DNA from 2 places in the Serpentinicella alkaliphila genome. Region 1 is predicted to be linked to the other one. Evidence: predicted binding sites of a transcription regulator. Region 1 holds the regulator's gene; the other holds the start of a gene.
The links. Region 1 encodes HrcA, which represses chaperone genes, less so after heat shock. Its sites were predicted from a motif close to TTAGCACTCNNNNNNNNNGAGTGCTAA; they were not measured.
Positions count from the first base shown of each region.

Region 2: the regulator HrcA is predicted to act here: its motif matches at 13,958-13,984, upstream of htpG (molecular chaperone HtpG).

Region 1 covers NZ_CP058648.1:2,950,226-2,966,400, forward strand. The annotation lists gene mtaB (tRNA (N(6)-L-threonylcarbamoyladenosine(37)-C(2))-methylthiotransferase MtaB) at 1-1,016, opposite strand, end outside; gene HZR23_RS15075 (16S rRNA (uracil(1498)-N(3))-methyltransferase) at 1,017-1,784, opposite strand; gene prmA (50S ribosomal protein L11 methyltransferase) at 1,777-2,730, opposite strand; gene dnaJ (molecular chaperone DnaJ) at 2,961-4,085, opposite strand; gene dnaK (molecular chaperone DnaK) at 4,160-5,992, opposite strand; gene grpE (nucleotide exchange factor GrpE) at 6,085-6,651, opposite strand; gene hrcA (heat-inducible transcriptional repressor HrcA) at 6,785-7,816, opposite strand; gene hemW (radical SAM family heme chaperone HemW) at 7,922-9,061, opposite strand; gene lepA (translation elongation factor 4) at 9,155-10,960, opposite strand; gene HZR23_RS15115 (hypothetical protein) at 11,064-11,384, opposite strand; gene spoIIP (stage II sporulation protein P) at 11,467-12,675, opposite strand; gene gpr (GPR endopeptidase) at 12,744-13,718, opposite strand; gene rpsT (30S ribosomal protein S20) at 14,002-14,265, shown strand; gene holA (DNA polymerase III subunit delta) at 14,339-15,385, opposite strand; gene HZR23_RS15140 (ComEC/Rec2 family competence protein) at 15,375-16,175, opposite strand, start outside.
Region 2 covers NZ_CP058648.1:2,476,807-2,492,981, forward strand. The annotation lists gene HZR23_RS12600 (YjiH family protein) at 1-6, shown strand, start outside; gene HZR23_RS12605 (TetR/AcrR family transcriptional regulator) at 95-679, opposite strand; gene HZR23_RS12610 (flavocytochrome c) at 982-2,778, shown strand; gene HZR23_RS12615 (NusG domain II-containing protein) at 3,058-3,429, shown strand; gene HZR23_RS12620 (methyl-accepting chemotaxis protein) at 3,685-5,466, opposite strand; gene HZR23_RS12625 (DJ-1 family glyoxalase III) at 5,837-6,379, shown strand; gene HZR23_RS12630 (DUF2207 domain-containing protein) at 6,455-8,290, opposite strand; gene HZR23_RS12635 (LemA family protein) at 8,309-8,860, opposite strand; gene HZR23_RS12640 (6-phosphofructokinase) at 8,989-10,077, shown strand; gene HZR23_RS12645 (hypothetical protein) at 10,426-11,103, shown strand; gene arsD (arsenite efflux transporter metallochaperone ArsD) at 11,384-11,749, shown strand; gene HZR23_RS12655 (MarR family winged helix-turn-helix transcriptional regulator) at 12,014-12,463, shown strand; gene hgcA (mercury methylation corrinoid protein HgcA) at 12,491-13,591, shown strand; gene hgcB (mercury methylation ferredoxin HgcB) at 13,611-13,904, shown strand; gene htpG (molecular chaperone HtpG) at 14,023-15,894, shown strand; gene HZR23_RS12675 (phosphohydrolase) at 16,037-16,175, shown strand, end outside.

The DNA.
Region 1 (16,175 bases):
GCAGGAGTTCCCTTTCTAGGTGAAAATTTAAACACATGAATCATACTAAAGTTCATTTCTTTTACAAAATCATATGTCTCATTAAACTCCTCATCTGTTTCACCAGGAAAACCAACAATAATATCCGTTGTTAGTGATACATCTGGATACACACTTCTAATAATTTTAACAATATTCCTATATTGGTCTGTAGTATACTTTCTATTCATTCTTTTTAGAACAGTATCACTACCACTTTGTAAGGATAGGTGAAAGTGATCACAAACTTTATTTAATTTACTGAGCTCTTTAAGAAAATATTCAGTGAATAAGGTTGGCTCTAAGGAACTTAATCTTATTCTTTCAAGACCCTCTATATCATTTACCTCTTTTAAAACATTTATTAATGTGTTATCATCCTTTAAATCCCTTCCATAGGATGCAACATGTATTCCAGTTAATACAATCTCTTTAAAACCATTCTCAACTAACTTTTCTATTTCATTAATGATTTCCGATTTTTTTCTGCTTCTAATATTACCCCTAGCATAAGGAATAATACAATAAGAACAATATTGATTACAGCCCTCTTGAATCTTTAGAAAGGCCCTAGTCTTGTCCTTTATTTCTTGAATTGACATTTCTTCGAACTCTCGTACCTGCATAATATCTTCAACTATATTAATCCTATCGTCTACCGTACATTCTTCTACTAAATCCACAATTTTGTTTCTATCGTTAGTCCCAATTATAATATTAACTCCTTCTATTTTCGCAACTTCCTCAGGGGCTGTCTGAGAATAGCATCCTACTACAGCAATGATAGCATCGGGATTAATCCTTTTGACCTTTCTAATGAACTGCCTTGATTTCTTGTCACCAACGTTAGTTACGGTACAAGTATTAATAACGTAGACATCAGCTGCTTCCGTATCGTCCACAATATCATAACCATTACTTATAAATCTTTCACTCATTGCCTGTGTTTCGTATTGATTAACTTTACAACCTAATGTATGAAAAGCAACTTTTTTCACTTATTCGGTTCCTCCTAAATCTCCTAGTGAATACATTAAAGCACTTATTAAAGCTGCACCAGCAGTTTCTGTTCTTAAAATACGTGGCCCTAATGTAATCGTTTCAACTTTAATATTTTCAAGTAATGATATTTCCTTATCATCAAACCCACCCTCTGGGCCTATCCAAACACCTATATTTACAATTGACTCTACTCCACTATATTTCTCTATAACCTTTTTTAAACCTATATTAGATTCCTTTTCATAGGCTAAAAGGTTTAAATCATAATCATTTACTCTTTGTATGGATTTTTTGAATGTTATTGGCTCTTCAACATTAGGCACTATCCCTCGCTTACTTTGCTTAGCAGCCTCTTGCACGATTTTTTCCCATCTTTCTCTTTTCTTCTCAGCATCCTTATCATTACTAAACTGGACTATAGTTCTTTCAGAAATAATAGGTACAATATTCTTAACTCCAAGTTCTGTAGCCTTTTGTACAATATAATCCATTTTTGTACTTTTAGGAATAGATTGGAATAGAGTGATGTTTATATTTGATTCAGTTGTAATCTTTTCACTGCTTATAATAGTAGCTAGAACTTCATTTTTATTAATATCGCTAATTTCCGCAATATATACGTATTCCATACCATCACTAACTTCAATTTCATCTCCGTTATATAGCCTTAAAACCTTAGAAATATGTTTTACATCCTCATCAACAATTGTTATTTCATTTTTATCCCTATTTATTTGATTAGGAGAAACAAAAAATCTATTCATTCATTTCATCCTCTACTTTAGCTGTTATTGCAGCCCACTCACCCTTTGTGTTCACTTCTATAACCTTAAGTCCATTTTCTTCTAGGCTATCCTTAACATCATTGATTTTGTCTAATATAATTCCTGAAGTTATAAAAAGTCCATTATTGTTTAGATAGTTTTTAATATCCCTACTTAAAAGAATAATAATATCAGCTATAATATTTGCAACTACTATATCAGCTTTGTCAGTTATAACATCCATAAGATTACCATGCTTAACTTCTACGATGTGTGAAACTTCATTTTTTTCAACATTTTCTATAGATACATGTACCGCTACCTTGTCTAAATCTATTGCTACAACTTTTTTTGCACCTAATTTTGCAGCAGCAATTGATAATATACCGCTACCACAACCAATATCAAAAACTGTAGTATCTTCTTTAACTGCTTTTTCAAGCCCTTCTATACACATCATAGTTGTTTCATGGGTACCTGTACCGAAAGCCATACCTGGATCAAGATCTATTACTAAATCTTCACTCAGTGGAGAATATTCCTCCCAAGTCGGTTTTATAACTATATTTTTACCAATTCTTGTAGTCTTATAATACTGCTTCCAAGCATTTGCCCAATCATTTTCATCTACAATATTAGTAGTTACCTCTCCTAACCCAATATCAAGTCCGTAATTAGGTAAGTATGCCACAAGATTTTCAATGATTTTAAGTTTTTCCTTAAGATCTGCAGTCTCTGATAGGTAACCCTTTACTAAAGCCCCTTCGAATCCTATATTATATAGTGATTCATCTACATAATCCCAGCTCTTTTCTTCATCACTCACAAAATTTATATCGTTTGGGTCAATAATTACTACACCCGTTACACCAGCGTCATATAAAATATTAGAAACTGCATCAACTGCCTCTGTAGTAGTTTTGATTGATACTTCAATCCATTTCAAACTATCACATCCTTAATATATTATTAGTTTAAAGATTTTATTGTTAAACTTATCTATTAATTACAAATATTAATTATATACTATGATTCTCTAAAATTGAAACATTATATACCAAAATTTAAAATATTGTTTATTATCTTGATTTATCTTATATGTACTGAAAAAGTCCTTAAATGATTAATTAACGCTAAAGTCTGTTAATATACATTTAAGAACTTTTATAAATAAGTCTATTTCAAAGCCTCTTTCACTTTTTCAAAGAAAGATTTTCTTTGCTCATGTACATCTTCACCGCTTTCAGCAGCAAATTGTCTAATAATATCTTTTTGTCTTTCAGATAACTTTTTAGGTACCTCAACAACTACTTTAACAAACTGATCTCCCTTACCATGTCCTTTTGGATGGACAATACCTCTACCCCTTAGTCTAAATACTGTGCCAGACTGTGTACCCTCAGGTATTTTATATTTTACTTTGCCTTCCAGCGTAGGTACTTCTAATTCATCACCTAATGCAGCCTGTGCAAAAGTAATCGGTATTTCACAATATACGTTATATCCTTCTCTTTCAAAAAGATTATGGTCCATTACACGTATAACTACATATAAGTCCCCGTGAGGACCACCCTTTAGACCAGGCTCACCCTCACCTCTCAAGGATATAACAGAACCATTATCTACACCTGCAGGGATTTTTACCTTTACTTTTTTCAGCTTTCTTTCTACCCCTTTACCTCTACATGTAGAACATGGTACTTCAACTTGCTTACCTGATCCGTGACATTTCGTACAAGGTCTTACATTTACAATTTGACCTAGGGGGGTCCTTTGAACAAATCTTACTTCTCCGGAACCATTACAGTCAGTACAAGTTTTGACTGATGTACCAGGCTTAGCCCCAGTTCCATCACAAGTATCACAGGTTTCATCCTTATGGAACTGTATAGTTGTTTCTGTACCAAAGGCTGCTTCTTCAAAGGTTATTGTAGTTTCATACTTAACATCTGCACCTTTTTGTGGACCACGATTTCTTCTGCCAAAACCGCCGCCACCAAACATATCAAATATATCACCAAAAATATCTTCAAAACCTGCTCCGCCACCAAAGCCCTCAAAACCACCCTGTCCATTCATCCCTGCATGGCCAAATTGGTCATATCTTTGTTTTTTATCTGGAGAGCTTAATACCTCATAAGCTTCGCTTACTTCTTTAAATTTAGCCTCTGCGGATGCATCACCTGGATTTTTATCAGGATGATACTTCATAGCTAGTTTTCTATATGCCCTTTTTATATCTTCTGGACTTGAGCCTTTATCAACACCAAGCACCTCATAATAGTCTCTCTTACTCACTATTTCACCACCTCATTCACTTAGTTAGCAAATAGCAACTACGAAGACACCCCCCAAGGGGTGTCCTCACTTGCTAATTATTTTGTGTCATCATCATTAACTTCTTCATACTCTGCATCTACAACATTCTCATCTCTATTTTGTTGTCCTGCATCTCCAGCATTTTGAGCCTCTGATGCCTGTTGATACATTTGCTGTGAAATAGCATGGAATGCGTTTGTTAAGTCTTCAATTGCTTTCTTTATTTCATCTACATTATCTGTTTCAACTGCTTTCTTTAATTTCTCAACTTCAGCTTTTACTTTTTCTTCATCTTGCTTAGCAATTTTACCTTCTGCTTCTTTTAAAGTTTTTTCAGTTTGATATATTAAAGAGTCAGCTTGATTTAATGTTTCAATTTTTTCTTTACGTTGCTTATCTTCCTCAGCAAATTTTTCTGCTTCTTTGATTTTAGCCTCAATTTCAGCATCAGATAGATTAGTTGAAGCAGTAATAGTTATTTTTTGTTCCTTACCTGTTCCTAAATCTTTAGCAGACACATTAACGATACCATTTGCATCAATATCAAAGGCTACTTCTATTTGAGGTACTCCTCTTGGAGCTAATGGTATTCCTGTTAATTGGAATCTTCCCATAGTTATATTATCTGCAGCCATTTGTCTCTCACCTTGAAGAACGTGAATATCCACTGCTGATTGATTATCTGCAGCTGTTGAGAATACTTGGCTTTTCTTAGTTGGTATAGTAGTATTTCTTTCGATTAGTCTCGTAAATACTCCACCTAGAGTTTCAATTCCTAGGGACAGAGGAGTTACGTCTAATAATAATACGTCCTTAACTTCTCCAGTTAATACCCCTGCCTGAATTGATGCTCCAACAGCAACACACTCATCAGGATTAATACCTTTATGCGGGTCTTTATTAGTTATTTTCTTTACTGCATCTTGCACTGCAGGAATTCTAGTTGAACCTCCAACTAAAATAACTTTATCAATATCCCCTGCTGATAATTTAGCATCTCTCATAGCATTTTTTAATGGTCCAATTGTTCTTTCAACTAAGTGAGCAGTTAACTCATCAAATTTAGCTCTTGATAAATCAATGTTCATATGTTTTGGACCTGTATTTGTAGCTGTAATAAATGGTAAGTTAATGTTAGTTGTCATTGTGCTCGAAAGCTCTTTTTTAGCCTTTTCAGCAGCTTCCTTTAATCTTTGAAGTGCCATATTATCTTGTCTTAAATCAATTCCCTCTTGCTTTTTAAACTGCTCTGCTAAGTAGTTAATAATAGCCTCATCGAAATCGTCTCCACCTAGATTATTATCTCCATTAGTAGCTAAAACTTCGAATACTCCATCCCCTAGCTCTAGTATAGAAACGTCAAAAGTTCCTCCACCTAAGTCATATACTAATATTTTTTGTTGAGTATCTCCCTTATCTAATCCATAGGCTAAAGAAGCAGCAGTTGGCTCATTAATAATCCTTTGAACATTAAGCCCTGCAATTTTTCCCGCATCTTTAGTTGCCTGTCTTTGGCTATCTGTAAAATACGCTGGAACTGTAATTACTGCATCTGTTACTTTTTCTCCTAAGTAAGCCTCAGCATCTGCTTTTAATTTTTGAAGTATCATAGCAGATATATCTTGAGGTGTATATTCTTTACCATCAATATTTACTTTATGGTTGGTTCCCATATGTCTTTTAATAGATATTATTGTTCTATCAGGGTTTGTAACTGCTTGTCTTTTTGCAGGCTCCCCTACGATTCTTTCACCATCTTTTCCAAAAGCAACTACTGAAGGTGTCGTTCTATTTCCTTCTGAATTTGGGATAACAATTGGATCCCCACCCTCTAACACAGCAACACATGAGTTTGTTGTTCCTAAATCTATTCCAATTACTTTACTCATATATATCCTCCTTCAATTTTATATTTATATATTTATATATTTATATATTTATATATTTATATATTTTTATATTTTAAAATTTAACTAAGTTATTATGCTGATACTTTAACCATTGCAGGCCTTAACACTTTACTATGTATTGTATAACCCTTTTGATACACTTCTATAACCGTATTAGATTCTACATCTGACTCTTCTTTCATAACTGCATGATGAAGATTTAAATCAAAGGGCTTATTTAAGGCCTCAATTTCCTTAATACCATGTTTATCTAATATATCTAAAAACTGCTTTAATATTAACTGTATTCCTTCAGTAAAGCTATTTGTAGTGTCTTTTTGTGAGTCTAATGCCCTTTCTAAGCCGTCAATAATATTTAACAAATCAATAGCAAGTTTTTCAACTCCATATTGATATATTTCACTTTTTTCTTTTTCAACTCTTTTTTTATAGTTTATGAAATCTGCCTGAAGCCTTTGATGTCTATTTTGAAAATCTATACTCTCTAATTCCTTTTCCTTAAGTAAATTCTTTAGATTCTCAATACTTTCTGCCTCCTGTTGATCCTTCATCTCTTCTTGAAAAGCCTCTAAATTGCTATCAGCATCCATTTCTTCTACTGATATCTGATTATCCTCTTTAATATTTTCCTCAAACATTGCTAAACATTCACCTACCCTTTTCAAATTATAATACAAAGATAGAGTGCAAAATGCAATGCACTTCGCACTTATTATTTATAGCTTACTGCCTAATTTATGGCAGAAGCTCCAATTACTTTAATAAACAAATCTATTTATATCTTTTTCTTAATAAATCATTTATATACTGACTAACTTGAAGCATTACTCCTGCAACATTTGAATAATCCATTCTAGTTGGGCCAATAACACTTAACCATCCGACAGTACTACCATCTAATTTATATGTGGCTGTAACTAAACTACATTCCTTCGCCTCTTCACAGCTATTTTCACTTCCAATAGAAATCGTTAATCCCGAATCACTAGAACCAGTTATTAAGCTTGACAGTGTTTGTTTTTCCTCTAACAACTTCAAAAAGGCTTTTGCTTTTATTAAGTCATTGTATTCAGGAAAATTAAAGATATTTGTTGCTCCACTCATAAACAATTCAAATTCATCCCCAGATTCTAAACCACTGAATATATCAGGGAAAATAGATTGAACTAAGCTTTCGAATTCGCCCATCTCTGTTTTTATGTTTAGAACTATATCGTTTTCTATCTCTTTTATAGTCTTGCCCTGTATCTTTGCATTTATAATATTTGATATTCGTTCTAATGTATTATTATTTACCTTTTCACTCAGCTTTAAAATTGGATTTTTCACAATTCCTGTATCTGTAACCATTACTGCAAGAACCTTTTCACTATCTATTGGGACAAGCTGCACATGTTTAATTTTATTTTCCTTAATATGAGGTGCCAAAACAACAGAAGTATAATTAGTAAGTTGAGAAATTATCTTTGAGCTATACTGTAGTAATTGTTCTACCTCACCAAACTTCTTCAATAAATCCACTTTCATTTGTTGCCTATGGTACTCTGCTATTCTTTTAATCTCCATTAAATCATCCACATACAATCGATAGGCCTTATCTGAAGGTATCCTCCCTGCAGAGGTATGAGGTTGCTTTAAAAAACCAAGCTCTTCTAGGTCAGACATTTCATTTCTTATGGTGGCTGGACTTATTCCAAGTTCATACTTTTTAGATAATGTCCTTGAACCCACAGGCTCTGCCGTTTGGATGTAATCATGAATAATAGCTTGTAATATAGTTAGCTTCCTATCATTTAGTTTCATATTATCACCCTATTTTTTATTAGCACTCTTATTTGTTGAGTGCTAATTATTCTGACTATAAAATATCATTTCAGAAATTATTTGTCAATACTAAAATTAGAATTTTTAATCCAATAATAATTGTTGGAAAACAATGTTAGATAAAACCAGCCCTGATTCAGTCAATTTAATAACTTCATTGTCATATGCTATTAGTTTTTTCTCTTTTAATTCTAATAATATATCTCCATATATATCCTGTGGAGTCTTACCAAATCTCCTCTTAAAATCTGATATATCTATACCTTCAAGAAGTCTAAGTCCTAAAAACATAGTTTCACTTATTTCATCATTTAATGTAGTTTTAATCTCTTCCATTATCGGAAGTCTGTTATCTTTTAAAGACAACATATATCCAGTGATATCATTGATATTACTATACCTTACCTTATTTACATTAGAGTGGGCTCCTGCTCCAAACCCAATATATTCACCATTTAACCAATAATTTATATTATGCCGACATTCATAATCTGGAAGTGCAAAATTAGATATTTCATAATGTTTATATCCACTATTTCTTAAAAATCTAATACCCTCCTCATACATCTTTAAATCTGTATCTTCATCCTGCTGTGCAATCTTTTTTTCTTCTACCCAAGTATAAAAAGGAGTTTCCTCTTCGATTATAAGGCTGTAAGTAGATATATGTGGTATTTTTAGTTTTATTAGCTCAGATAAACAGTGTATCCACTGATCAACAGTTTGGCCAGGCAAAGCAAAGATTAAATCTGTGTTAATATTTGTAAAACCAACTTCCCTAGCCTCTCTAACATTTCTCAAATAGTCCTCATAGCTATGAATTCTACCAATAAGCTTTAAGGTCTCATTGTAACAGGACTGTAGACCAATACTTAATCTATTAATGCCTAAATCATAATATAGCTCTAACTTCTCCTTATTAACAGTGCCAGGATTAACCTCTATAGAAATTTCAGCATTCATTTCTATATTGCAGTTTTTCTTTAAAGCATCTATTATTTTTGTAATACATTCATTATTTAATAAGGACGGAGTTCCTCCACCGATGAAAATGGTCTTTACCATATATTTAGAAAGCTTATGCCTATATAACTCTATTTCTTTAATTAACATATCTACATAAGTGTCCATCAATGGCTCTTTACCGCTATATGAATTAAAATCACAATAAAAGCACTTCTGCTTACAAAAAGGTATATGAATATATATACTTACAGGTTCCAACTTTTCACCGCCCGCCCATTAATAAAATATATAAATAAAGTAATATATAATTAAAGTATAAAAGAATCTTCTAACGAAGATTCTTTTGATTTATTAATCTAACTTAAGCACAGACATAAAGGCCTTTTGAGGTACCTCTACACTTCCTACTTGTCTCATTCTTTTCTTACCTTCTTTTTGTTTCTCAAGAAGCTTTTTCTTTCTTGTTATATCTCCACCGTAGCATTTAGCTAAAACGTCTTTTCTTAAAGCCCTAATTGTTTCCCTAGCTATTACCTTAGTTCCAATCGAAGCTTGAATTGGTATTGGGAATTGATGTCTTGGTATTTCATTTACAAGCTTTTCGCACATTGCTTTTCCTCTTGGATAAGCCTTACTTGTATGAACGATAAAAGAAAGCGCATCTACTTGCTCTGAATTAATTAGAATATCAAGTTTTACAAGGTCAGACTCTCTATATCCTAAAAATTCGTAGTCCAGAGAACCAAATCCTTTAGTTCTAGACTTAAGAGCATCAAAAAAGTCATATATAACCTCATTTAATGGTAGTTCATAATGAAGTATTACTCTAGTCTCTTCAATATACTCCATATTCTTCATTTCACCACGACGATCTTGGCATAGATCCATAACTGCTCCTACATAGGTATTTGGAACCATTATACTTGCCTTAACTATAGGCTCTTCCATCATGTATATTTCCTGTGGCTTAGGAAGGTTTGCTGGATTTTGTATCATTACTACCTCATTGTTTGTCTTTGTAACCCTATAAATTACACTAGGAGCTGTAGTTACAAGGTCTAGATTAAATTCTCTCTCTAATCTTTCCTGTATTATCTCCATATGTAACAATCCTAAAAATCCACATCTAAAACCAAATCCTAGGGCTGCAGAGGTCTCTGGCTCAAATACTAAAGCCGCATCATTTACTTGAAGCTTTTCTAATGCATCCCTAATATCTTCATATTTTTCACCCTCAGCAGGATAAACTCCACAGTATACCATTGAGGTAACTTTTCTATATCCCGGCAGTGGCTCAGCCGTTGGGTTATTCTTATCTGTAATTGTATCCCCAACCCTACAATTTTTAACATCCTTAATACTTGCGGCAACGTAGCCAACATCTCCTGGCATTAATGCATCTACTTGAATTTGTCCCGGTGACATAACTCCTACTTCTGTTACCTCGAACTCCTTATTTGTAGCCATCATTTTTATTTTCATGCCCTTTTTAAGGGTTCCTTCTACCACACGTATATATGCAACTACACCTTTATAATTGTCATAGTATGAGTCAAAAATTAGGGCCTTTAGTGGTCCATTTTCATCACCCGAAGGGGCAGGAACTTTTGCTACTATGGCTTCTAATACATCAATAATATTAATTCCTTCCTTAGCAGAAATTAATGGGGCATCACTAGCATCTAAACCAATAACATCTTCAATTTCCCTCTTAATTTCATCTGGTCTAGCACTAGGTAAATCTATTTTATTTATAACTGGTACTATTTCTAAATTCTGCTCTAATGCTAAGTAAACATTCGCTAAGGTTTGAGCCTCAATTCCTTGCGCTGCATCAACTACTAAAATTGCACCCTCACAAGCAGCTAAACTTCTGGATACCTCATATGTAAAATCAACATGACCAGGAGTATCAATTAAGTTTAAGTAATACTCATTACCATCCTTAGCCTTATATATAAGTCTAATATTTTGTAGTTTTATAGTAATTCCACGTTCTCTTTCTAAATCCATATTATCTAATAGTTGCTCTTGCATTTCTCTTTCACTGACTAGGCCTGTATATTCAATAAGTCTATCAGCCAAGGTTGATTTTCCATGATCGATATGAGCAATGATTGAAAAATTTCTTATTTTACTTAGTCTCTCGCTTGGCATTCAAATCGCTCCTTTAAACTTCATCTTAGGTTAACTTTTTAAATTATATCACAATAATATTTTAGTGTGTATATTTTTTATATAAATTTGAAAAAAATGTCGGTTAACCTCCGACATTTATAGAAAGGATTCTTTCCTTTATAGCTATAATGTTATCCAATGTAACTTCATAAGCCTCTTCTAGTTTACTTCTTATCTCTACTGCTATGTCTACATAATCTATATCATACTCATTGCCTAGGAAATGTACTATAGCTATATCATTTTCAACCTCTATGTCAATAGCCCTAATGTCATTATTTCCTGTTATATGTCCTATAGTTTTATCTACAAGAGATAGACCTACAATCAATAAAATGAATATGGCTAATAATATATATGTCACTTTAATATTTTTTTCTTTTCTTAATTGTTTTTTTGCCATCCGGCCCATAAAAAAATCACCCTTACTAGTTTAAGCGTTTTTAAAAATTTTAAACTATTAAAGGCAATATTATTATTCATTATTATTGACTTAATAATTCTAGGGATGTAGCTAATACATCAGCTAAATATTTAGCTGTTCTTTCTGCCTGCTCAATTGTATTTGCATTACTACCTAACTCAATTAGCCCATAATAATCCGATAAAAACTGGTTGTATCTTCCTAGAGGCTTAACTAAAATCGGCTTACTAAACCCTGGGTACTTACTATCGCTAACAGCTTTAACAAGCTTTGCAAACTTTTCTACTTCTGATCTATTCTTACTATCAGGCCCTATAACAAACTGAAATCGTGTAGCAGTCTCTCCATTAATTGAAACAGTATTATTATTAATTAAATTCTGTCTATTTGGTGTAGCATCAACATTATCAAATCCATCCCTATGAATATCTAGTACTACTTTAACAGTAGGATTTTTATCTAGTATGTTTTTGGCCGTTTCTAGAGACCTACTATATGAACCATTGTATGATGGATAGTCATGTAATGTTTGATCATGGATAACTTCAAATCCTCTTTTTTCAAGCTCTCGAGTAATTATTTCAGATACATGTATTACAGTGTACTGAGTTCTTAAGGAATGGTAATTTCCTTCTGAAGCAGGATAATAAGACTCGGTACCATGAGTATGATAAATTAAAATCTGTGGTTTTCCTTTTTCAAAAGTAATAGGTCTCGGCTTATCTATATTCCCTAAATCCACCTCATTATTATTTATACTATCTACTACGTTATTTTCCTCAAGTAAATACACACCACCAGACCTAAGCTCTCCTAAGTCATCTTCGTCACCTTCCGTAATATCAATTTCTGTACCATCAAAATTCGTAAAGTATATAACAGGATTATTATTGCTCGTTTCATCATTTAACTTCCTTTGATTGAAGGCACTTTGACTACTAAAGTTATTTTGATGAAGATAACTTGCGGGGAATTGCGCTTGAGCATATGTCACTGGATTACTTAAATCAACCCGAAAAATACTTTTAAACAAGGATTTATTAACGCTTCCAAAAGTACTAATATTATTGTTATCATTAATTGTTGATGCTGGAAAAGCATGACTAATTGTACCTTTCATAAATATTGACTGATTGTTATTAGAAATGAAATCCTTAAAGTTATATTGTATTACTATCTTCATTAAAAAGAAAAAGATTACTATTAGAAGTACTGCTATTATTAAATTGTAATGGTCATCACTAAAGCTATTTCTAGGTTTTTTACCCAAAAGTGTCACCCACCTTCTTAAGTATCTATTGATTAATATGAAAGGTGGGCGTTAATTATTCCTTATTTTCAGTTTAAATATCTATTAACATCTTTTAAATCTATGGATGGATGAACAGCTATATTAATTCCATTTGCAATGATTTGTGCCATGTTTACAATTACTTCGTCTACCTCTTTAGGTGTAACCACAAGATTTGCTCCATATGGTTCTAATATTTCTCTAATTAAATTATATTTTTCTTGTTCCTTAAGTTCCCCAAGCATATTATAAAACTGAGAGCCAACAATAGCTTCGTTTGAAAATTCGTTTATTACCATCTCTATTGTATCACTAGTTAATGTAGCAGCATCAACAACGGTTGGAACCCCAATTGCAACAACAGGTATTCCTAAACTTTCCTTATCAAGAGCCATTCGCTTATTCCCAACTCCCGAACCCGGACTAATTCCAGAAGTAGAAATTTGAATAGTTGTATTTACCCTTTCCATTTTACGAGAAGCTAATGCATCTACAGCTATAACCATATCTGGTTTTGACTTTTCTACTATTCCTCTAATGATTTCAGAGGTTTCTAACCCTGTTGTACCCATTACACCCGGGGAAATCGCACTAACCTCTGCTAAATCCTTATCGCCTTCCTTATTATACATTTTAAATAGATGTCTAGTAACAAATACCTTAGAAACAACCTTTGGGCCTAATGCATCAGGAGTGATATTCCAATTACCTAGTCCTACTATTAAAATTTTAGGATTTTCCTTTATCACTACTAATTTTTTAAGTTCTTTAGCTAAGGTTTGGCTTACTTCATCCTTTAAATCAGCATCTGCCCTACGTAAAGCTTTACATTCTAAAGTTATGTACTTCCCTTTGGCCTTACCCATTACCTGAGCCCCATAATCATTCATAATATCGACTCTGGTTATATTAACATTCCCCATTTCTTCTACATCAACGGATACCCCTTCAACTTCCTGTTTAGTTCTCTCTTTATATAGCTCTCTAACCTCCATAGCTAAATCAGTTCTTACATTAAACATCAATATACCTCATTTCCTAATGTAAAATTTTATTCTCTATATTTTTTATTATTATTTGATTTTATTTAGATATTTATATATAATTTTTAAAAATAAATAATTTAATGTATTAAATTATAACCCGCTAATATAGAGGTTTTGTTAAAAAAAGTAATGAATAATGAATAATGGAAATTAATAAAGGAAATAAATGAATATATAATATACAATATTTCTTATTGCAATCCATACTTTTTTTTGGTAAAATTATCGATGTTAGCGACCATTTAAGGGGGTGAAATAATTGGCAAATATAAAATCAGCACAAAAAAGAATCAAAGTTATTGCTAAAAAAACTTTGAGAAACAAAATGGTAAAATCTCAACTTAAAACAGCTATTAGAAGATTTGAAGATGCTTTAAGCCTAGGTAACTTAGAAGAAGCTAAAGCTTTACTTAAAACTGTTGAGAAAAAATTACATCAAGCTGCTGCTAAAAATGTAATTCACAAATCTAAAGCTTCAAGAAAAGTTTCAAGATTAGCGCAAAAAATCAACAAAGCAGTTTAATTTTATCTAAAAAAAAACCGTGTCTCAGGTTTATTATAAATAAGCGTACCTTTTGGTACGCTTTTATATTTGCTTAATTATTATTATTTTTACACATTTCTATTATTAATAGCTCTGTAGCAATTTGTTGCTTTATCTTACTCAATTTTATCTTTGCATCAAATTCCAAGCATATGTCTATAAGCTTTCTTAACCTTCTTTCGTCAAATCTTCTAGATTGATCTACTAATTTTCCAGCTACAAATGGATGAATCTTTAATTCCTGGGCTATCATCTTAGAGGAATACCCCTGAACTAAAAGTAATTTTGTCTTAAATAAATTTCTTATATGATTACTTAAAACAACTAATATTTTAATAATTGGTTCACCTTCATTAATTAATTCATTTAAAATATTTATTGCTTTTTTTACATTATTTTTTTCTATTTCATCTAAAAGCTTAAATATATTATTCTGTGATGTGGATACGAAAACTAAATTTATGTCACCTTCATGTATTACATCTTTATCCCCAACAAAAGCAATTAGTTTTCTAATTTCATTTTCAATATTATATAAATCCTGATTACCACTTTTATCAAAGTAGTTAAGATTATTTATAAAATATGTAATATCAGATTGATTCATTTCTTTTTTATGGCTTCTTAATATTTTTTCAATCCACTTTTTAAGTTCAGCTAATTGTAGTTTGTCAAAACTAATTACCGTTCCATTTTTTTTAATTTCCTTACTTATTTTTTTTCTTGCGTCAATAGCATCAAAAGTAACAAATATTAAACAAGCAGTATCTGGCAAGTTATTTAAATACTTAATTAACTTATCTTCCTCGTCCTCTGATAGCATTTTTTTCTTAGTCCCGAATAATTCACTGTTTTTAACTACTACTATTTTTTTTTCAGACATGAAAGGTAATGTCTCTAATGAATTTATTAATTTATCTACTGTGAATTCTTTTTCATCCATTTTAATATAATTTAAATCCTCAAAATCCTTAGAAATAAATTTATTTTTAATTTCATTTATATAGTGGTTCATTAAATAACTCTCTTCACCATGAAATAAATACATTTTCTTTAAATTATTATTTTTTATATCTTTCGCAATTTCCTTATAACTCATTATTAATCCTCCAAGTGTATATACCAAATTGTTTTCTACTTTTTACTAACATGTAGATTAAAACAATAACTACATAGTAAATTATAACATGATATAGCTGAATAAATTCAATAGTAATACCTGAAAAAAGAGATTCACTACTAATTTCTGCAATTTTAAGAATATACTTTAATAGTAAATTAATTAGAAAGTTTAAAAAAATAGCAATATTTATAGGTAATAAGCTTAATATAATGCTAATTAATGTTATAGAAATCAAAGCTCCTATTACAGGTACTATTAATAAATTAGCAACTATAGAAATAATTGATAAGTAATTGAAATGAAAAACTAATATTGGTAACGTGGCTATTTGTGCAGACAATGTAACCGCAAGTAGACCACATATACTCTTATGAACAAATCCTTCTAATCTAGAATAAATTAAAGGATAAAGCACTAGTATTCCGAAAGTTGCACAAAATGACAGTTGGAATGAAACTGAAAAAATAATATGTGGATTTAAAATTAATAGTATGACTGCTATTAGCATCATAGTATTTATTGCATCATATTTTCTTTCTAGAAAAAAAGCAGCTATATATAAATAATACATTAGACTAGCCCGTACTATAGATACTGGAAAGTTAACTGCATATGAATATAAAAGCAATATAAAAACAGTTATTATTTTTATATATGTCTTTCTTATTTTTATAAGCTTTAATATACGATCTAAAAAGACAATTAATAATCCTATATGCAAACCTGAAACTGCAATAATATGTGCGGTACCACTTTTACTAAAATG
Region 2 (16,175 bases), 470 kb from region 1:
TTTTAATTTATAAACATTATAATAAATAGGCTTTCCACAAAAAAACGGAAAGCCTATTTATTATGTTTAATTTATTAAAAACTAAAAACTAGAATTAAGTTAAAGTTTTAATTAGTCGATTTACATAACTATGAACAGCTTCAGTAAGGTCGTATTCACCATTGTGTAAGCACCAATCATAAACAATACCTCTTACGGCTATAAATAGAAATCTTACAGTTTCCTCAGGTGTCATATCTTTAGTGATTTCCCCTTTGTTTTGACCTTCATCTATAATCTTCTCCAAAACAGTCTGCATGGATCTTCCTTTAGTGGCAAATAGGTTATTTTTCACAGTATATAACTGTTTTACGAAATCAATACCTCGGTCTACGTTATAATCAGCATAGTAGATAAAGTACTTAATAATTTTTTCTTGGGTTGAACCTGTTTTTATATTGTTTGCTACAACGTTTAAAAAATAGTCATCTGCTAACTTAAATATCGTATCTAGTATTTCATTTTTAGATTTAAATGAATTATAAAAAGAGCCAACTGATACACCTGCTTTTTTACATATTTCCTCTACAGTAATGTTTTGAAATCCTTTTATTTCAATTAGTTCAACTGCAGTCTTGTATATTTTATCCTGTGTATTTATTGCTTGAATTTGTCTTTTGGTAAGTTTTTTCTCCACCATTATTGCTCTCCCATAGTAATTTAGTTTATAAAATTATAACAAATATGTATCTGATTGTAAATTACTTCATAATATTATTGACTAATAATTAACAAGTATATATAATAAAATTAAATAGTGAACCAATTCAGTGAACGCATTCAAGCAAATAATAATTGTTATTAAAACAGAATTCTTAGTGATGAATTTAATTTTTTCGTGCCATTTTGGTTGTTCATTTCAATGGGGGAGCTTAACTTATTAAGAGCATAATAGCTATTAATAAGTAAGTATAAAAATGAAATATAATAAGGAGGATGAAGATGTTTAAACTCAAGAGAATTATTTCAGTTTTATTGTGCATCATGATGGCTGTTGCAATTGTTGGTTGTCAGTCAAAACCTACAGAATCAAAAGGCCCAGAATTATTCAAAGCAGGTACATACAAGGTATCAGCAGACGGACATAATGGTGACATTACAGTTGAGGTTACAGTAGATAAATACGAAATTAAAGAAATAAAAGTTTTAAGTCATAAAGAAAGTCCTAACATTACAGATGCGGCAATAGAAAGAATGCCAAAAGCAATTGTAAATGATCAAACCTTAGCAGTAGATGCAATTGCAGGCGCAACGGTTACCAGTAATGCAATTATAGCTGCGGTAACTGAAGCTCTTAAGCTAGCTGGTGCAGACATAAGTGCATTAAGTATTAGAAAGGATAGAGAAGCAGTTATAGGCGAAACTACTGAGTATACAACAGATGTTGTTGTTATAGGTGGTGGTGGTGCAGGTCTAGCAGCTGCTGTATCCGCTCATCAAAATGGTGTAAAGGTAATAGTACTTGAAAAGATGCCAAGACTTGGTGGGAATACAATTCTATCTGGTGGAGCATTTAATGCGGCTAGTTCTCCAAGACAGGTTGCTCAAGGAATAGAAGATTCAGTTGACAAACATTTTACTCAAACCTATGAAGGTGGAGACAAATTAGGAAATCCTGAGTTAATAAGAACACTTGTTGAAAATGCATATCCAGCGGTTGAATGGCTTGAAAGCTTAGGAATGAAATTTAATGCTGAAGTATTTACTGTTTTAGGTGGACTGTGGCCAAGAGCCCATAAACCATCAAGTCCATTAGGAACAGGTTTTATTGAAACTTATCAGAATTATATAAATTCAAATGAAGGTATTGAAGTACTTCTGGATACAGAAGCCCTTGAATTAATAGTAGTAGAAGGTAAAATTACTGGAGTAAAAGCTAAAGGTTTAAAGGGAGAAGTTATTGTAAACGCAAATAATGGAGTTGTTTTAGCTACTGGTGGTTTTGGTGCTAATAGTAAGATGGTAGAGCAATATAATAAATCCTGGCCTTCACTAGCAAATGTTAAAACGACTAACCATCCAGGGGCTACAGGAGACGGTTTACGTATGGGAGAGGCTGTTGGAGCAAATCTTATTGGTTTAGAAAATCTACAATTACTACCATTAGGAGACCCAAAAACAGGAAGTTTAAGTGGAAATATTGAACAAGGTGTTGAAAATAGAATATTTGTAAATAAATCTGGTAATCGTTTTGTCGATGAAGGTGCTCGTAGGGATGTTATGACTAAGGCTTTATTACAACAGGAAGACTCCTTCCTATGGATAGTACTTGATTCTATAAATTATCCAACACCAGAAACTAGAAATAACTTTAATGAAACAATAGAAGAGTTAATTGCACAAGGTAGAGCATTTAAAGGTGATACTCTTGAAGAGCTAGCTGGAAAAATTAATGTTGATCCTAAAAATCTTGTAAAATCAGTTGAAGAGTTTAATAAGGCTGTAAAATCAGGGGGACCAGATGAATTTGGTAGAACATTGTTTGATGCTCCGATAGAAAAAGGACCATTCTATGCAGCACCTCGTGTGCCAACAATTCACCATACTATGGGCGGAATAGAAATTAACAAATATGCACAGGTGCTAAATAAAAGTGGCGAAGTAATCCCTGGACTATACGCAGCTGGAGAAGTAACTGGTGGAATTCATGGAAGTAATCGTTTAGGTGGTAATGCCTTAGCTGATATAACTGTATTCGGTAGAATTGCTGGTCAAAGTGCGGCAGAAAAAAATAGTTAAGTAGTTTAATAAATTATAGTAGCTTTATTATAGAATACAAGATAGTTGATTGCATGGGTAAATCCCCGCCCTGCATGATTTGATCAACAAATATTTATAGGAAACAAATGAATTCAGTGTTTATCACATTGGATTCATTTGTTTTTTTAGAAGCCTTAGAACAAAAAATCAATATGAAGCTAGATATTTTGGTATCCTAATTGTTTTAAGTGATTTCTATTTAATTTGAAAAAAATCATCATGTTGACTGTTTTTAAAGTTCTTATGGGAGATGAAAAGATGAAAAAGGGAGATATCTTTATAATCATTTTTGTACTTTTTATGTCAGTTATAAGTGTATTTAAAATGAGGACCATGTGGCAAAGCGATAGTGCATATGACTATGTCAATATTAATATAAATGGTGATGAATATAAAAGAGTCGTCCTCGGGAAGCCTCAAACTGTGGTGATTAATCGAGAAGGTAAATATAATGAAATAGAAATTAAAGCAAATGGTGTAGTTATGCGTGATGCAAATTGTGATAATAAGGATTGTCTACAACAGGGTGAAGTTAACTTGGACAACATAAATTCCCGAATCATGACTGGGTGGATTATTTGTCTTCCAAACAATGTATCTATTGAATTGGTGAATGGAGTAAAGAACTGAGAATACAAAGATAAATGGATTCGGGCTATTAATTGAACTTTCACTGATACTGGGAGTTGAACTGGGACTTTTTAATACTGTTTTACTGTTTGCTTAATACCGATTGAATATCTAAATTATTTTTGTATTATGAGTAGCATTTCTAAGAAATTATTAATAGTAATTCTATTGAGCAGCAAGAATGGTAGATTGCTAAAAATAGACTCAAGCTCTAGTTTATCTAGTTCTGAGTCTATTTTTATATAATAGGTTTATTTAAATTTTAAACTTACTTATATGTTCGTTTAAACTATCAGATAAATATGTGAGCTGCTCGCTAGACATTTTAATATCTTCAATGTTATGTAATTGATTCGTTAGGCTTGCGGATACTTCTTCGGTAGCTGCAGAGTTTTGTTGAGCAGTTGCAGATAGCCCTTCTAAAACCTGTAATATTTCATTTTTAATACTTGATACCGTAGAGCTTGATGCTTCTAACAAAGAAATTCTTGAAGTAATTTTATCTACCTCATTAGCTATAGAATTAAAATTAGTCATTGAAGCTTCAGCAGCTTGAGTTTGCTCTTGTAAAGATACTCCAGTTTCCTCCATAACTTTAAGTGAAAAATATGACTTCTGTTGCAATTCTTTTATTGTTGATTCAATTTCCTTGGTCGATTCCGCTGATTGTTCTGCTAGTTTTCTAATTTCTTCAGCTACGACAGCAAACCCCTTTCCATGATCTCCAGCTCTAGCAGCTTCAATACTGGCATTTAGGGCTAGAAGATTAGTTTGTGCAGAGATATTTGAAATTGTTTGGCTAGCAAAGCTAATTTTATCTGAAAATGTGCTTGTAGTAGAAACAGCTTCAAGTACCTTGTTAGAAGACTTATTTGTTTCTTGCATCTTTAGCTTCAAATCTTCAATTACTGATAAACCAGCATCTTTGATTTTTTTAATATTATTGATTTCATTTACTAGGTATGATAGTTGTTCTTGTTCGGTTTTAATTGCTTCTCCTAATTCTAAAGCTCTAGTTGCACCTCTCTCAGTTTCCATGGCCTGTTCTGATGCTCCACTAGAAATAGATTCAACAGCAAATGAAACTTCAGATATGGCATTTTTACTATTATTTAGAGAAGCTAAAAAGTTTCTTGATAGTTCTTCTATGTTATGAGATATATTGCCAGTACTATCTAGTTGTGTTTTTATTTGTTCAACTAATATACTAAGTTTATTAGCGACTTGTCCAATTTCGTCTGACGAATTTATTTCAATAGGCTTAATAGAAATGCTACCATCTTCGTTTTCAATAATTGAAGAAGATATTTTTTCTAATGGTGCTGATAAATTTTTACTTAGTAGCATAGCTACAACATAAGAAATAAGGGCTAGAACTAATAAAACTGATAATACTGTATAGATAACAGCATTAATATTTTTTTCAATTTCTACAGTTCTGTTATGCACTGTATTGTCTAAATGATCAACGTAATTACCAGTACTAACAACCCATTGCCAAGGAGTAAATAATTCTGAGTATGCACGCTTAACCGTTAGATTTCCTGTGCCTACATCTTGAGGTTTTTCCCATAGATATTCTGTAAATCCATTTTGATTAGGATCTTTGACAGCATTAATTATATTTTGAATAACAAAATTTCCATCAGGATCTTTAACTTCAAAGCGTGTTGTTCCTTCTTTGTCTGGAACCATAGGGTGGCCAATAAGAGTGTAATCTAAACTATCTATCCACATGTAACCTTCGGTGCCATACCTCATTGATTTAATTGTTTCTTTTGCTTGATATTTTGCTTCATCTTCAGAAAGCTCACCTGCTTGTTGTAAATTATAAAAATATTCTAAGATAGCAACACTTGATTGAACTTGAGATTTAATCATTTCATCATAATCAAGTAAAAGTGATGTTTTGTAGCTGTTGATAAAGTCCATTTTTAGTTTAGTAGTAGCCATCTGAGTTCCAAAAAAGCCTGCTACAACTAATATTGTAATAACAATAATAAAGTTTAGCGTAATTTTTCCTTTTAACGATTTCAAAAATAACACCCCTAACATTTTAGATTGATTAAAATAATAGCACATAGATTGTATACTTTATAGGTATTTATTGTTAAAATTGTGTATATTTATTTAATTGAACACCCCCAATTTAAGTTCTACTATCTCAAAATTAGCTATAATCACTTGATTAAACAAAAGTCTATACTCAGTAATATATAGATTAATATATTAATTTATATTAATTTATATTAATTTATATATATTATCATATATAACCATAAAGAAAGGTCACATTATGTCGAATAAAAGTATTTTTTATGCTTATATGTAAGATTATTTTTGCTTATATAAGTTAAACAAGGATATAATTAAATTAGATATTAGAAAAATTCAATAGGAGGTTCTTATGAAGAGTATATTATTGTTAATGGCAGATGGATTTGAGGAAATAGAAGGCATTACATGTATTGATGTATTAAGGCGGGGTGGCATTAATGTTGTTACGGCATCACTAGACAATCTTGATGTATGTGGTTCGCATAATATAATTGTTAAGGCAGACAAACCAATTAATGATATAGATATATCACAGTTTGACGGTGTAGTTTTACCAGGTGGAATGCCTGGTTCTGCTAATCTAAGAGATAATGAGAAGGTTATTAAAATTGTTAAAGAAATGAATGAGATGGGAGGGCTGATTGCCGCAATTTGTGCTGCACCTATTGTTTTGGAAAGAGCAGGGGTAATAGAAGGAAAAAATGCAACAAGTTATCCTGGATTTAATAATGAAATGGGTTCATGTACATATTTAGAGGATAGGGTGGTATTAGATAATAACATTCTTACAGCTAGAGGACCAGGTGTAGCAATGGAGTTTTCCTTTGCTATTGTTGAATATTTAATTAATATTAGTAAAGTAGACGAACTCAAAATTGGTATGATAGTATAATAAAAAAATATAAAAAAGGGATATGAAGAAAAGGATGCTTTAGCATCCTTTAACTATGTTTAAATATATATTTTATTAGCGTCCACCACCACGGCCTCCACCGCCACCAAAACCACCACCGCTCGAAAATCCTCCTCCAGAACCAGTACCGGATGAGCTTTTACTTATGGCTGTATTAATTGAATTATTGAGGTTTGTAGTTAGAGTACTAAAGCTATTTGTTAGGGAGTTGAATGAGCCTACAGATGTGCCCCTATAGTAGTACCAGCCATATCCAAAGTGATGATTTCCCTCCTGAAGGTTAGGGAATAGGATTTGGAGTTGTTTAATAACTTCTTTAGCAACACCTAGAGTAATAGCATAAACCATGTAATGCTCCCAAATTACTAGGGAAGGTAGTTCGTGTTTATTCATTTCCGAGAAATGTAATAAAAACCTTTTAAAAGCCATCCATCGTACAAAATCTTCCTCGCCCTTTTGACTTCTACGGTTCAAGGTTATTGCTACCAGAACTACAACAAAACTAGTTAAAATCAATGCTATACCACTAAAAATAGTTGATAGAACTATAACACTTCCTATACCTATGAAAAACATAAAAATACCAGTTATTACACCGATTATAGTCCCTTTACTAGTTCCATCATCGAAGAAATTATATGTTTTCCCTGTATATCCTAATCCATCAACCCAACTCTGCCAAAAACCTAGAAATCTTTTTGGCTTATTTTTTGCGTAGTTTTCTATATCATTAAAGGTTACGTGATTATAATCTTTAGATATTTCTTCAAAGATAAAATCCAAAGCTTTTTTTTCATGAGTTTGTAATGAATCTGATTTTTCAAGCCTGGTTATTTTAAAGTCTGATTCGCTTTTTTTAGAAAACAAAGATTTTTTTTCTAATGAATATTCATCTAGTCTAATATAACCTCTTAAAGCAAGATGGATAATTGTTGCTGTAAAGTCATCTGTATTAGGCTTACCCTTACGAAGAAGAACACCAAGTTCAGCAGGGGAGTAATCAGCAGGGAGTTCACGATAATATTCTCCATCAAAAGTAGTTAGATATGGTCTAGCATATTTGCGTCTAAGCCAAAAGCTTATAATGATTGTACCTAATAAAACAAACATAGCTAAAAAGATATCAACTCTTGATATAAACCTCTCTCTATTTGCTTGATTAGCCCAACGTTGTTCTTGCTCAAGGATTTCAGGGAGTGCATCTATACTAGTATATAATTTTGCATTATCAATTATTTCAGGTGTAAACGTTACTCTACCCTCTAAAAAAGCATTACTTGGAAGTTTATCTACTTGCCATAAAATCTCTCTATTATTTAAAATAGTTACCTCACCAGTTAATGGACCATGCCCCCAAGCTCTTAAGTCGTTACTGTTAGAATCTTCCGGCAGAGTTAAAAGCACTGTAACATTGTATTGAGGGTCATCCCATTCGCCAATAAACTTATAATATAGCTCACCTATGTCTTTATGTATTTTCGGTTGATTTTCTACTATATATTCAACTACAAATGTTCTAGTTTCGTTTAGGGCATCAATACTCCAATCAATATGCACTAAATTTAATTGATCTCTTACGAGATATGTACCAGGTGGGCCATAGGTGGTAGTAGGATTAAATTCGTAAGGAATACCATTTTCTAAAACTCTGATATCTTTAATATTAACCCCTTTATCCTTATCTACCTCTTGAAAGAAACCGTTATATTGGCCATTGAAAGTAATTTGACGTTCTTCTTGAATGACCATAGTTCCATCTTTTAAGATTTCAACATTAATATAAACTTTATCAATACTTAGAGAACGATTTGCATAAGCAATATTTGAAGAATAAATAAAAAGAAAAACGATTAATGAAAATAATCTAAATATTTTTTTACTGTTACTCATAATGGTTTTCCTTTCTTATTAAAACTCTACTTTTATGGATTTTCTTGCCTCTTTTTCATCTTCAAGATTAAAATATTCTAATTGATAAAAGTTGAACATGCCTGCTAGAATGCTATTTGGAAAAACTTTTACTTTCACATTGTATTTTTGAACTGTATCATTATAGAATTGACGTGAAAAAGCAATTTTGCTTTCGGTATTACTTAACTCTTGTTGTAATTCCTTAAAATTTGAGTCAGCCTTTAATTCAGGATAATTTTCAGCCACTGCAAAAAGAGTTTTAAGTGTGCCAGAAAGTTGATTTTCTGCAATAGATAAATCAGTTATAGATTGGGCACCCATAGCTGCGGTTCTTGCCTGTGTAATTTTTTCAAAAGTGCCCCTTTCATGGGTGGCATAGCCCTTTACTGTGTTAACAAGATTAGGGATTAAATCATATCGTCTTTTCAATTGAATTTCAACTTGAGACCAAGCATTATTTGTTCTCTCTTTGAGTACAACGAAACCGTTATATGTACTAATCAACCAAACTGCAACAAGAACAAGTAGAATAATAGGTATAAAAATCATAGTAAGTCCTCCTAAATAAATTTTTTCAAATAATTAATATGTAATTTTTGGGGTATATATACCCAATATCATTGTAGCATAATATTTGATAAATAAACAAAATTTTAAAAGACTGATGGAGGATATATATGAAAATGAAAATTGGAGTATTAACAGGTGGTGGGGATTGTCCAGGACTAAACGCGGTAATTAGAGCAATTACAAAATCATCTGTAAACCATGGACATGAAGTAATAGGTTTTAAAGATGGTTTTAAGGGATTGATTGAAAATAGATACATAAATCTAGATTATGATAGCGTATCAGGAATTTTGTCTAGAGGAGGTACAATTCTTGGAACAACAAACAGGGACAACCCATTTAACTTTAAGCAAAAAATAAATGGGGAAGAGAAATATTCGGATATGTCTAAGGTTATAATTGAAAACTGTGATTTTCATAAATTAGAATACTTAGTTGTTATTGGTGGAGATGGTTCTATGAGATTAGCATCTGAGCTATCTGCTAGAACCGGCATTAAAATTATTGGGGTACCAAAGACTATAGACAATGATATTGTTGGGACAGATATGACTTTTGGGTTTTCTAGTGCAGTTGATATTGCAACAGATGCTTTGGATAGGCTTCACAGTACAGCGGAATCTCATCATAGGGTAATGCTTCTAGAGGTAATGGGAAGAGATGCTGGTTGGATAGCTCTTCATGCAGGTATAGCTGGTGGTGCTGATATAATAATTATACCAGAAATTGAATATAGTCTAGAATCAATTGATAAAAAGATAAAAGACAGGATAAGTAGAGGAAAGACTTTCAGTTTAATAATTGTATCAGAAGGTGCAAAAACATTATCCGGTGAACAGATGATAAAAAGGGGCATAGGTGTAGACGTATTTAATATACCACGTCTAGGTGGCATTAGTAATTGGTTGGCTAGTGCTATAGAGGCTTATTCTGGTGTAGAAACTAGAGCAACTATTTTAGGTCATTTACAAAGGGGTGGATCACCAAATAGCTTTGATAGGGTTTTTGCTACCCAACTAGGAGCGAAAGCAGCTGAATTAATATTTGACCGTAAGGAAAATGAAATGGTTGTTATAAAAGATAATAAAATTGGTAGTATTTCTCTAAAAGATGTAAAAGGAACAAAGTTTGTAAGTTTAGATGATCCTTTAATTAAGACAAGTAGAGATATTGGGCTATCCTTTGGAGATGATTAGAAAAGAAGTCTACTATAAACTACTTATGTTAACTTAGACTTGAGAGTTGTAAAGTACAGTAGTTTAAACTAATAATTATTTTTAGTTTTCTGAACTCAAAATAACTAACATAAGGATAAAAAAGGCTATATTGATAGTTATAACTACAAGTATAGCCTTTTGTATTTTAAGGCTTGCGTATTTATACAATGAAGTGTACAGTTTTCTGCTTTCAGAGCAAGTATAATCAATAATGTAAGTTATTTAGAAAATTTAAAAAATATAGTTAGTAATTATAAATATTGGGTATTCATATAATAATCATTTTTATCGTGAAGCTACATAGCATAATTATAGGAGGTCATAATAATGCAAAAATTCAATTCATCTCAGACTATTGGAGAGATTGTAGCTATAATACCCGAGGCAGATAAATTATTTATGGAGTACGAAATAGATTCTTATATATATGAGTATATTACTTTAGGAGATGTAATTGAGCAGAAAAAACTTGATAAATGTGAAGTACTAGAAAAACTAAATAATATATACAACAAAGATTCTAAAAAATGCGATGCATTTAAATTCATGGAAATGTCACCATGCCAGATTGCAGATAATATTATAAATAATCATAATAATTCTATATGTTGTAAGCTCCATGAAGTTTGTAATTTGTTAAGTCATGCGTTGGAAACTAGTGGACCAGAACCAAATAATTTAATGAGTATTAATGATAAAATAATTAAATTACAAAATGCCCTGCAGCAGGCTATGGAGAAAGAACAAAAGCTGATAGGGACAAATATCAATAAATTCGATTGTATGCCCTGTTTTGAACATAGTTGTATGAGTGAGTTACTGAATGAAATTGAAATTGAAAATAACGTGGTAGATTATACGCTAAAGGATATCAAAGAGATTTCTAGGAATTGTAGAATACCTAAGAGTGAGTTCGCATCCTATTGGCAAATTGTTAAAATATTAGAGGAATTAAAAGATAGTATGGTCAAAAAAAGTAACAATATGAGTGATCTTTTTATTTAGAGTGTTTAATTTTGAAAACTGCAAGTAGCCTCCTTTATTGGAAAGGGCCTGGAGTAATGAAGTGAATTTCTCTTGGCTCTTTAATTCTTTACTTGTAATGTATAATATAATTAATTTCAGTTTATTTGGATATATATTTGTTAAATATAATAACGTATATTAAATAGAACTGATTAGAAGATATTGACTGGAATAAAATAATAGTCTATGGTTATAGATATAGATAATCATCTATATAACATATAAAAAGTTTAATTAAGATTAAAAAGGAGAGGTTTATATGAAGAAAATGATTATTTTTGAACCTGCAATGTGTTGTTCTACTGGGGTTTGTGGCCCATCTGTAGATGAAGAACTGTTAAGAGTTACGACAGTTATAAATAATTTAAAAAGTAATGGAATTATTGTTGAAAGATATAACTTAACTAGCAGCCCTCAAATGTTTATCGATAATAAATTAATTAATGAAATAATTAATAAAGAGGGTGTTGATGCTCTCCCAGTGACTGTAGTAGATGGTGAGGTTGTTAAAACAAAAGAGTATCCAACTGATCTAGAGTTTTGTGATTTTCTACATGTGACTGAGCATAATCTTATGCCAGCTAAAAAATCCTGTGAAGCATGCAGTTTAAAATGTGGGCATTAGGGTCTAGTAATAGATAAATGCCTTAAATTAATGAAGAATATTATTAGTTAAAATGGTAGGGTTAGAATGGTACTAGCCCTACCTAATATTTTTTTGTATTTAGATAGGCATTAAAATGATTTAAATATAAGTATACTATGCCTAAGTAAGAATCAAAGCTAAGTTGAGATTCAAAAAATATTTTACTATTTTTTGGTTATATTTTTATAAATATAGTTGCAAAATACAATTATTGCATAATATAATTATTGTAGGAGGTGATTAATGTTGAAAGATATAAAAGCTTATGAAAAACTTAGGGAAATAATAAGAATCTTTGAAAGAAATCTTGGAGCATTAAAGGCAAATGAAATTACTTGCTGTGGAATTACGATGGCTCAGTGTCATGCGTTAGTAGAGATTGGTAGAGCAGAGAATATTTCATTAAATGAATTAGCCAATATATTAGATTTAGATAATAGTACTATGAGTAGAACAGTAAATGGCCTAGTAGATAATGGGTATGCTAAAAGAGATATAAACCCTAAGGATAGAAGGTATGTCACTATTTCTTTAGAGGAAAAGGGCTATGGACTTTTTGAGGGGATTGAGAGTGAGATGAATGAATATTTTAAGAAGGTGTATGAAACTATACCAGAAAAGAAAAGGGATCAGGTCATTGAGAGTTTAGAAATTCTGTTGAAATCAATTAAAATAAATGATTGTTGTAAATAATAGGTTATTTTGAAAAGGGGGGTATAAATGTGGGAATTAGAAAGAAATAAAGATAAGTGCTGTTCTAATGAAAAAGAAATAGACAGTAGTTTAAGTTTTCAAAATCCAAATAGACACTGGATTGTCGGCGAAATTTATACACCAATTTGTAAAGTGTTGCAGGTTTCAACTAAGCTGACTATTTTTGACACAATTTACTCTTGGAAGGTTCGCTGGGGAATAAATAGGATGAATTACAAAGTTGATCCAGGTATATATTGTATTGGAAATCCAGATGACAAATCCCCAGTACTCGTTACTGCAAACTATAAGATGAGTTTTGATATGTTGAGAAAAGAATTAAGTGATAAAGATGCTTGGATATTAGTTTTGGACACAAAAGGAGTTAATGTATGGTGTGCTGCTGGTAAAGGAACTTTCGGAACCGATGAGCTTGTAAGTAAGATCAAAAGTACTAGGTTGTTAGAACTTGTTTCTCACAGAACTATAATTTTACCTCAACTAGGTGCACCTGGTATCTCCGCCCATGAAGTGTACAAAAGGACTGGTTTTAAGGTAATATACGGACCTGTCAGGGCTTCAGATATAAAAGAATTTTTAAAGAATAATCTGGTTGCAACGCCACAAATGAGGAAGGTTAATTTTAATATTTTTGATAGATTAATTTTAACTCCAATTGAGATAGTAAATTTAATAAAACCATCTATCTATATAATAAGTACGGCATTTTCTTTGAATTTACTCACTAATACTTTTTTTAGCATTGAACTTTTTTCTGTAATTGATTTGTGTGGATATATTGGGGCATTAACAATAGGATGTATAATAGTGCCACTTCTTTTACCCTGGATACCAGGGAAATCCTTTGCCTTTAAGGGTTGGTTATTAGGACTATCATGGGTATTGCTTTTATTAGCTGTAAACAATTCAATGATGGGTATACTAAGACAACTTAGCTATATGTTAATTTTCCCGTCCTTATCTGCATTTGTAGCCGTTAACTTTACAGGCTCATCAACCTACACATCCTTCTCTGGAGTAATGAAAGAAATGAAAATAGCTATACCATCAATTGCAATTAGTATGGTAGTAGGTATTTTCCTATTAATTTTAGGTAGTATAGTATAAAATAAGGATGGTGAAACTTGTGGAGCATAAATATTTAAAAAATGTTGTAACATTATCTTTAGATGTAAACCAATGTATAGGGTGTAATATGTGTATTAATGTTTGTCCTCATGAAGTATTTACTACTAGTGATAAGAAGGTCCAGATACATAATAAGGATAAATGTATGGAGTGTGGGGCTTGTGCAAAAAATTGTCCAGTAGCTGCAATTGATGTTAAATCTGGAGTTGGGTGTGCATATGCAATCATAGTTGGGAAGATAACAGGTAGAGAGCCGGATTGCGGTTGTAGTGATGAGATAGATTGTTGTTGATGAAAATTTGCAATAAAACTATTGACAAATATGATAAGTTTGGTAAATTATTATTAGCACTCTTATTCGCAGAGTGCTAATAAACTTAACGAAACGTTTCTATGGAAGGAGAATGGATATGATAAAAAAAGAATTTAAAGCTGAATCTAAACGATTATTAGATCTAATGATTAACTCTATTTATACTCACAAGGAAATATTTCTTAGAGAACTTATTTCTAATTCCAGTGACGCTATTGATAAAATGTATTATAGGGCATTAACAGATGAAAATATTACATTTAACAAAGATGATTATTACATAATGATTACAGCTGATAGAGATAATAGAACTTTATCAGTACTTGATACTGGAATAGGTATGACTAAAGAAGAGCTTGAGGAAAATTTAGGTGTTATTGCGAAAAGTGGTTCCTTCGCATTTAAAAAAGAAAACGAATTAAAAGATGGATTTGATATTATTGGGCAGTTTGGTGTTGGATTTTACTCAGCATTTATGGTAGCAGAATCTGTAACTGTAGTAACTAAAGCATTAGGTAGTGATCAAGCTTATAAATGGGAGTCTGAGGGGGCAGAGGGTTATACTGTTGAGCCTGTTGAAAAAGAGTCTGTCGGTACAGAAATAATATTAAAAATCAAAGAAAATACAGAAGATGAATTTTATGATGAGTTTTTAGAAGAGTATAGATTAGGCTCTATTATTAAAAAATACTCAGATTTTATCAGATACCCTATTAAAATGGAGGTAACTAAGAGAAAGCTTAAGGAAGGATCTAAGAATCAATATGATGAGATAAAAGAAATAAAAGTTATAAATAGCATGATTCCTATATGGCGTAAAAATAAAAATGAGCTAACTAAGGAAGACTATGAAAACTTTTACACAGAGAAGCATTATGGGTATGATAAACCATTATCCTATGTTCACATCAGTGCTGATGGGGCAGTTAGATATAACGCTATCCTATATATTCCAGAAAAAATGCCATTTGATTTTTATACTAAGGAATATGAAAAAGGTTTAGAGCTCTATTCTAATGGAGTACTAATTATGGATAAATGCGGTGAGCTAGTTCCAGATTATTTTAGCTTTGTAAAAGGAATGGTGGACTCTGAGGATTTATCATTAAATATTTCTAGAGAGCTACTTCAACATGATAGACAACTAAAAATAATTGCTAAGAGAATAAAAGAAAAAATAAAAAGTGAATTAATTTTCCTTCAAAAAGAGGAAAGAGAAAAGTATGAAGAGTTTTATAAAAGTTTTGGAAGACAGCTAAAATATGGGGTTTATACAGATTTTGGGCAACATAAAGAAACTCTTCAAGATTTATTAATGTTCTACTCTTCAAAAGAAAAGAAAATGGTAACTTTAGATGAATACGTAGAAAGAATGAAAGAAGATCAAAAATACATTTATTATGCCTCTGGAGATTCTATTGAAAGAATAGATAAAATGCCTCAAACTGAATTTTTAAATGAGGAAGGCTATGAAATATTATATTTTACTGATGATGTAGATGAATTTGCAATAAACATATTAATGAATTATAAAGAGAAGGAATTTAAGTCAGTTTCAAGTGGAGACCTAGGCATTGAAAGTAAAGACAAGGAAGAAAATGAAGGAAATGAAAATAAAGAAGTATTTGAATATATGAAAGAACTTTTATCTGAAAAGATAAAAGACGTAAGACCTTCAAAAAGATTAAAAAATCACCCTGTATGTCTAGCTAGTGAAGGTGAAATCTCTATTGAAATGGAAAAGGTTTTACGTGCAATGCCAACAGGCCAGGAAGTAAAGGCTGAAAAAATATTAGAAATTAATGTTAATCACGAAGTGTTCAAGGCTTTACAGGATGCTTTTATAAATGATAAAGAAAAGCTAAAGGTATATACAACTGTACTATATAATCAAGCACTTTTAATTGAAGGTTTACCAATAAATGATCCAGTTGAATTTACAAATAATATTTGCAAATTAATGTCATAAGGTTAGTTAAAAACCACTATTGAATTTACTAAAGTTTAATAGTGGTTTTTTATTTTTTAATAGTTTTTCTTATTTCAAGAAGGATTTAATTTTGATTTTATAGAATAGTAAAGTATACTATATATAAATGCGAGGATGAAATATGTCAAGTTATATAACAACTTTTACAAAAAAGAGATTTAACCCTATAACACCTGAGGAACAATTAATAGATATTAAAGATATCGCCCATGCCTTGTCTTTAATGACGAGAGCGAATGGACATTTTAAACATTTTTATT